Regions from separate parts of the Glutamicibacter sp. X7 genome, predicted to be linked through region 2. Evidence: riboswitches for the same ligand, from Rfam matches in the RefSeq annotation. Region 2 holds a riboswitch; the other holds the start of a gene.

Region 1 (3,403 bases), 800 kb from region 2:
CGAAGATGTCCGCACACTACGCAGTGAAATCGGCATTCTCTACCGCAACGACTTCAACCGAAAGGTCATCGACAAACTGCTGCGCGAGTCCCGGCTGGTGTTCCACCCGCTATTCCTCGCCGACCCGCACATCTTCATCTCGCGTAGCAACCCGCTGGCCTCGCGGGAGCGGGCGACCCTCGAAGATCTCGAGGAGCTACCGCGGCTCACCTTCGACCAGGGGGCGAGCAACTCCTTCTACTTCGCCGAGGAAATCCTCTCCACGCTCTCGAGCAAACGCGAAATTCGGGTCTCCGATCGTGCAACCATCTTCAACCTGATGATCGGACTCGGCGGGTACACGATCTCGACCGGCATCATCAGCGACGAACTCGACCCCTCGATCGTGGCCATCCCGCTGGATGTGGACGAACGCATCGAGATCGGCTGGATCGACCACGCCGCGGTCCCGCTCACCGACCAGGCCCAGCGCTACCTCGACGAGGTGCGTTCGGTGGTCGCGAGCTTCGGAGTTCACCTGCTCGGCTGACGTCTTCCCTGCGCGTCATGAACTGTCATCGGGCGACCCGGCGCGACATCTTTTGGCGCTTAGACCCCGGAATTTCGCGGATTTTGGCTCACCGCGCATGTCATAAAGAGGCGTTAACCGGGCCGTCAATATGACGACACTGCGACATATGACGCGGATTGGCGTTGTGTGAAGCACGGGGTTCGGTGCCGTTTGCCTCGTCGGGCGCCCATGCCGAACCATGGACATACAACACCCCATCAAGAGCGACCGAGAGATCTGGCTCGTCGACGTCGCAGCAACCATCGGGAAACCGAAAGGTGCTACCGCCAGGAACGATGGAGCAGTTCCGACAACGCCCTTGGACGTTGCGCTGTGCCTCGTACCGTGAAGGGGAGGGCAGCAACCCTCCCTACCAGGTACCTCGCATAGACGCCGATCGGTGCACTCCCTCGTGTGACGAGAAACGAGGAGGAGACATGAGCGAAGCAATGGCATCGCCACCGGGCCAACACGCACCGGTGCGCCACGTCGCCACCAGTATGCAACGCACCGGCATGCGCATCAGCGCGCACGCCTGATCTCCGCCCACCCCACCCGACATCCAACCGGCAAGGAACACGCACATATGTCACAGCCGAACAGCACCTGGCACGGGGCCACCTCAGCAGTCCACGCCGGATACTCGCCCGAGGGCCCCTACCGTCCACTCACCGTCCCGGTCTACGCCGCCGCGGCCTACGAATTCGGCTCGCACGCCGAGGCCATCGAAAAATTTGCGTTGCGCGAACCCGGATTCACCTACTCCCGCACCGGCAATCCCACGGTCGCTGCCCTCGAAGCACGCGTCGCCACCCTCGAAGGCGGGGCCCAAGCGGTGGCCACCGCCACCGGGCAGGCCGCCGTCGCCCTCTCGCTGCTGGCGCTGACCCAGGGCGCGAAGCACATCGTCGCCTCGAATAAGCTCTACGGCGGCACCGTGGACCTGTTCACCGACTCCTTCAACGACTTCGGAATCCGCGTGAGCTTTGTCGACCCGGAAGACCTCAGCGCCTGGGCCGACGCCATCGAAGAGGACACCCGCGCCTTCTTCGTCGAATCGGTCTCCAACCCGCTGTGCACGCTGCTCGACCTGCAGGGACTCTCCGAGCTAGCACACCGCCACAACATTCCGGTGGTCGTCGACAACACGTTGGCCACCCCCGCGAACTACCGCCCGATCGAGCACGGGGCCGATATCGTCGTGCACTCGGCCACCAAGGCGCTTGCCGGACACGGCCAGGTGCTTGGCGGACTGGTCGTCGACGCGGGAACCTTCGATTTCTCCGACGCCGCACGCTGGCCGCAGATCGCCGCGCCGCGTCCGCGCTACGGGCAGTACTCCCTGCTCGAACGCTACGGCAGCGCCGCCTACGCCATGCTGGTGCGCTCCAAATTCCTGCATGACCTCGGGCCCTCGCTGTCGCCGGCCGCCGCCTCCGGCATTCTCACCGGCATCGAGACGCTCAATGTGCGCACCGAACGGGTGCAGCGTACCGTGCTGGAACTTGCCGAGGCCGCCGCCGGGCACGCGCTGGTGCGCCGGGTGCACCACCCGAGCCAGCCGGGGCACCAGGACCACGAGCTGGCCGCCCACGTCGCCCCGCGCGGCACCGGCTGCGTGCTGGCCATCGAACTGGCCGACGCCTCCCTGGTCTCCCCGGTGCTCGACGCCCTGCAGCTCTTCACCCTGGCCGCAAACATCGGCGACGTGCGCTCGATGGTGGTCCACCCGGCCACCATGACCCACTGTCGACTCAACGACGAACAACTGGCCGCCGCCGGACTCTCCAAGGCAACGCTGCGCCTATCCATCGGTCTCGAGGAGCCGGCCGACCTCATCGCCGACCTGTTCCAGGCCCTGGATCACGCCGCCGCACAGATCACCCTCGCCCCGGAAGGAGCCTTCGCATGAGCACCTCACCACGCCACGGATTCAACACCCTGGCCGTCCACGCCGGCCAAGGCAAAGACCCGCACACCGGGGCGGTCATCCCGCCCATCTACCAAACCAGCACCTTCATCCAAGACGGCATCAACGTGTTGCGTGCCGGGCATGAATACTCGCGCGGCTCCAACCCCACCCGGGGCGGCTTCGAAGAGCAGCTCAGCGCCCTCGAAGGCGGGGCCGCGGGTTTCTCCTTCGCCTCCGGCATCGCCGCCGAAGACGCCCTGCTGCGCGCCGTGCTCGCCCCGGGCGATCACATTGTGCTCGGCGCCGACGGCTACGGCGGCACCAACCGGCTGATCACCCGGTTACACCACAAGTGGGGGATCAGTGCCAGCACCGTGGATATCACCAACCTCGATCAGGTGCGCGGCGCGCTGCGCCCAAACACCGCCCTGCTCTGGCTGGAAACCCCCTCCAATCCGCTGCTGGGCATCGCCGACATCGCCGGGTGGGCCGCGCTGGCCCACGAAGCCGGGGCGCTGCTCGTCGTCGATAACACCTTCGCCACCCCCTACCTGCAACGCCCGCTGGATTTTGGGGCGCATGCGGTGGTGCACTCCACCACCAAATACATTGGCGGGCATTCCGACGTGCTCGGCGGTGCGGTCATCGTCGCCGACTATCTGCACCGCGGACAGTCGCTGGCCGAGGCCGTGGGCTACCAGCAATTCGCCGGCGGCGCGGTCTCCGGGCCGCAGGATAACTATCTGGCCGCCCGCGGGCTGAAAACCCTGGGGTTGCGCATGGAACGGCACTGCGCCACCGCCGTCCGCATTGCGCACTGGCTCACCGAACAACCGCAGGTGGCCGAGGTCTATTACCCGGGACTGGCCGACCACCCGGGCCACGAACTGGCCGCCAGCCAGCAGCGCGGTTTCGGCGGAATCGTCTCGCTGCGGCTGCAC
Region 2 (3,403 bases):
GACATCCAGTTCCTTGGCCAGTAGCTTCAAGTTACGCGAGAACTCGGAGACTTCCTGCTGACGCGATTCGACACGCTTTCCCGAGCTCATCAGCTGCAGGTAGTCCAGCACGATCATGCGTAGCTCATTGCGCTGCTTCAGGCGACGGCACTTGGCGCGAATCTCCATCATCGACATATTCGGTGAGTCGTCGATGAACAACGGCGCCTCGTTGAGGCGTCCCATGGTGGTAGCGATCTTGGTCCACTGCTCATCGGCCACATCGCCCTTACGCAGCGCCTGCAGCTGAATGGAGGCCTCGGCGGAGAGCAGGCGCATGGCGATTTCATTGCGGCCCATTTCCAGCGAGAAGAACACGGTGGCCATACGGTGCTTGATGGCTGCCGAGCGTGCGAAGTCCAGGGCGAAGGTGGACTTACCCACCGCCGGGCGAGCCGCGATGATAATCATCTGTCCGCCCTGCAGGCCCTGGGTCAGCTCGTCGAATTCGTAGAAGCCGGTAGGCACACCGGTAATGCCATCGCCGGCGTTAGCGGCGTTCTCGATCTCATCGACGGTGCCTTCAATGATGTCGCTCAGGCGCACATAGTCTTCGGAATTGCGGTTTTCGGCGACCTTGTAGACCTCGGCCTGGGCCTCGTTGACGATGGCATCGACCTCGCCATCGGGTGAGTAGCCCATTTGCACAATGCGCGTACCGGCATCCACCAGGCGGCGCAACACCGCACGTTCACGCACGATCTCCGCATAGTAGGCCGCGTTAGTTGCCGTGGGGACTTGCTGGACCAGATTGTGCAGGTAGGCGGCGCCACCTACGCGCGCCAGCTCATTGCGTTTGGTCAGCACATCGGCCACGGTCACCGCATCGACCGGCTCACCGCGACCATACAGGTCCACGATGGCCTCATAGATAAATTCGTGGGCGGGACGGTAGAAGTCCGCACCGCGCACCACCTCGACGACGTCGGCGATGGCATCCTTGGAAAGCATCATGGCGCCCAGCACGGAAGACTCGGCGGCCAGATCCTGTGGAGGTGTGCGCCCCGCATCCGCGTCGCGGCTTTCGTACGTCGGCTCAGCGCTCATAACTGACACTTCCATCCCCTTGAGTTCCACCCGGGCGGCTCTGCCCCCACCTTTTAACCAACTCACCAACACTGTCAGGCGTTACCGACAGGTTGAGTCGTGACATTGTGGATATTCGTCCGCCCTGTGCCAACGATAGGCGCGTTTACCACGGATCGAAACCCACTTATCCACAAAATATGTGGATAAAGGTGAAGCCCCTGTGGATTCGCTGTTTACGACTTGGGGAGAACTCTGTGGATTATTAAAATCACATCTTGTCAATAGCCATCTGACAAGGCCGTTTAGAAAATGGGTACTGTGGATACAAGTTTATTTTTCACAGTTATTCAGCCTGTAGATATCGCCTGTCCACAGCGAATCACCGCGTTTCCGGGGCTTTAGACAGGTTTTCAACCCCTTATCAACAAGTTATCCACTGGATTGTGGATAACTATGTGGAATCTTTTCATACCTTATGCAGAGTCGGGCGTGTGACCCTAGACAAGCGCGGGCAGTCGGCGAATGGCCGAGTCATGGAAAACGACCGGGTCATGCTCGGCCACCCGGTGCGCATGCACGCGCAGTAGCACCACCCAGTGATCGCCTGCATCGACCTCGGAGTAGATCGAGGTTTCAAAGTGGGCGGCCGAGTCATCCAGCAACAAGGCCCCGTCGGCGGTAACTTCGGTGGAGACGCCGGCAAAGCGGTCGCCATGCTTCGACGCCAACTGGGCACACACCCACTCGTTGCGTTCACTGAGCACCGAGATTCCAATGCGTCCAGCCCGCCGCAACCGAGGCCAGGTTCGCGAGGACTTTTGCACAGCGAACATCACCAGCGGTGGCTCGAGAGAGACCCCAACGGTAAAGGAGGACGCCACGAATCCCTCTTGGCGCCCATCTACGGTGGCGCACAGGGCTGCAATTCCTGAGGGGTGTCGGGCAAAGACCGTACGCAGGGAGTGAGAATCGAGATCGTAGTTCAGCGGCAAGGTTTTATCCTTCGTTCTCATGCCCACCGATGCGTGACATGGACGCTCTGCGGCACGAGACCGCGGGTTTCCATGGTTTTCGTCTCGATGTGCGGTACTTGCCCCGCACGGCCAGTACGGGACCGAATCGTCACCTGGAGCACCCCACTACCGTTGAGAGGGTTGCCGGCCGACAAGCCAGGGCTAGATGTCGACACTCTTGATTCTGTTAAGAACAATATGGGCTACATGACGCGAGGGTCAAACAAACTGCGTAGCAAAGCTCAATATTCACCGGTTTATTCGACCCGCCGCGTCACTCACGGACTCGCGCCGCGTAATCTTCGTTGTTCACAAGGCGTAAGCGGGCTCAGCCCAAAATGCTGCCACTGATCAGCGAGATAATCATCGCCAGCACCGCGGTGTTGAAGAGAAAGGCCACATAGGTATGCGTCCGAATGGTGCGCAGGCCCTGGCGGGTGCGCGGGGTGCCTCCGTTATAGGCTCCCGCGGCCGAGACCATCAGCGCCATGGAAAGAAAGTCACCGAAGTCCGGTGCCTCGCGGATGTCGAAGTCAATGTGTTCACCGGCGGCATTTAGCCGGAAGTACTGCAAGGCGAAAGTGTAACCCACCGAAACCCAACTGGCCGCGGCCGTTACGATAACCAGCGCGGGTACGAGCGCACTGGGGCTGTCCCATGGCGTGAGGACCAGGCAGATAGCCACCACGAGTGAGGCTAGGGCAAGCGAGAGGGACCACGCCTGCGCGTCGTGTGCGCCCATGAATCGGCTCAACTGGCTCGGCCCGTGCTGCCATTGGTAGCGCGCGATGCGTTCGAGCAGACGTGGGTCGGTGCGGGTATATAACCAATGTGTCCAGCCAAGATTAAGCACCAGTGCCAAGGCCAAGCCACCGCCAACAGCGGTGACCAGCAACGCCGCACCATTTATGTCGGAGCGGGAAAGTAGTGAACCGATAAGGAGCGCAGGCAAGAGCGGTAGCGAGGTTACCGCGAGCCGGAAGCCGTCATCGAAGGCAAGCCGGCGCCACCGCGCGCGCAAGGTTCGCTTGGCCGATTTCATAGCTCAACTCTCGCACAGAACGAGATGACATGAGGTGCATTGCGCCATTGTTTCGCGAAATAAGCCCCGTTCAGGGGCGTGTCTTAATGGCTATAGTGCAAGTACACCGCCGGTGGCGACCCCGAATGGAGCCAGTATGCACACCGAGATTCCTGACCTGCTCGACGCCCTGGGAGACAGCCGTTCGCTCTTGCGCGAGGCTTACGTAGATCTCGACGAGCAGGGATTTACCCATCGGCCCCACCCCGGAGGGCCCAGTCTCCAAGATCCCCTGCGGTTA

What was found. Region 2 has a riboswitch for S-adenosylmethionine ahead of ACYU0X_RS16730 (flavin reductase family protein). Riboswitches for the same ligand answer to the same signal wherever they lie in the genome.
Region 1: linked by a shared signal. The riboswitch ahead of ACYU0X_RS03665 (O-acetylhomoserine aminocarboxypropyltransferase/cysteine synthase family protein) and the one ahead of ACYU0X_RS16730 (flavin reductase family protein) in region 2 are both predicted to bind S-adenosylmethionine.

Annotation. Positions count from the first base shown of each region.
Region 1 is NZ_CM142678.1:724,951-728,353, forward strand. It holds gene ACYU0X_RS03660 (LysR family transcriptional regulator) at 1-529, shown strand, start outside; SAM riboswitch class I at 763-853, shown strand; gene ACYU0X_RS03665 (O-acetylhomoserine aminocarboxypropyltransferase/cysteine synthase family protein) at 1,137-2,462, shown strand; gene ACYU0X_RS03670 (cystathionine gamma-synthase) at 2,459-3,403, shown strand, end outside.
Region 2 is NZ_CM142678.1:3,525,743-3,529,145, forward strand. It holds gene dnaB (replicative DNA helicase) at 1-1,086, opposite strand, end outside; gene ACYU0X_RS16730 (flavin reductase family protein) at 1,566-2,081, opposite strand; SAM riboswitch class IV at 2,150-2,265, opposite strand; gene ACYU0X_RS16735 (DUF1345 domain-containing protein) at 2,410-3,123, opposite strand; gene ACYU0X_RS16740 (mycothiol transferase) at 3,260-3,403, shown strand, end outside.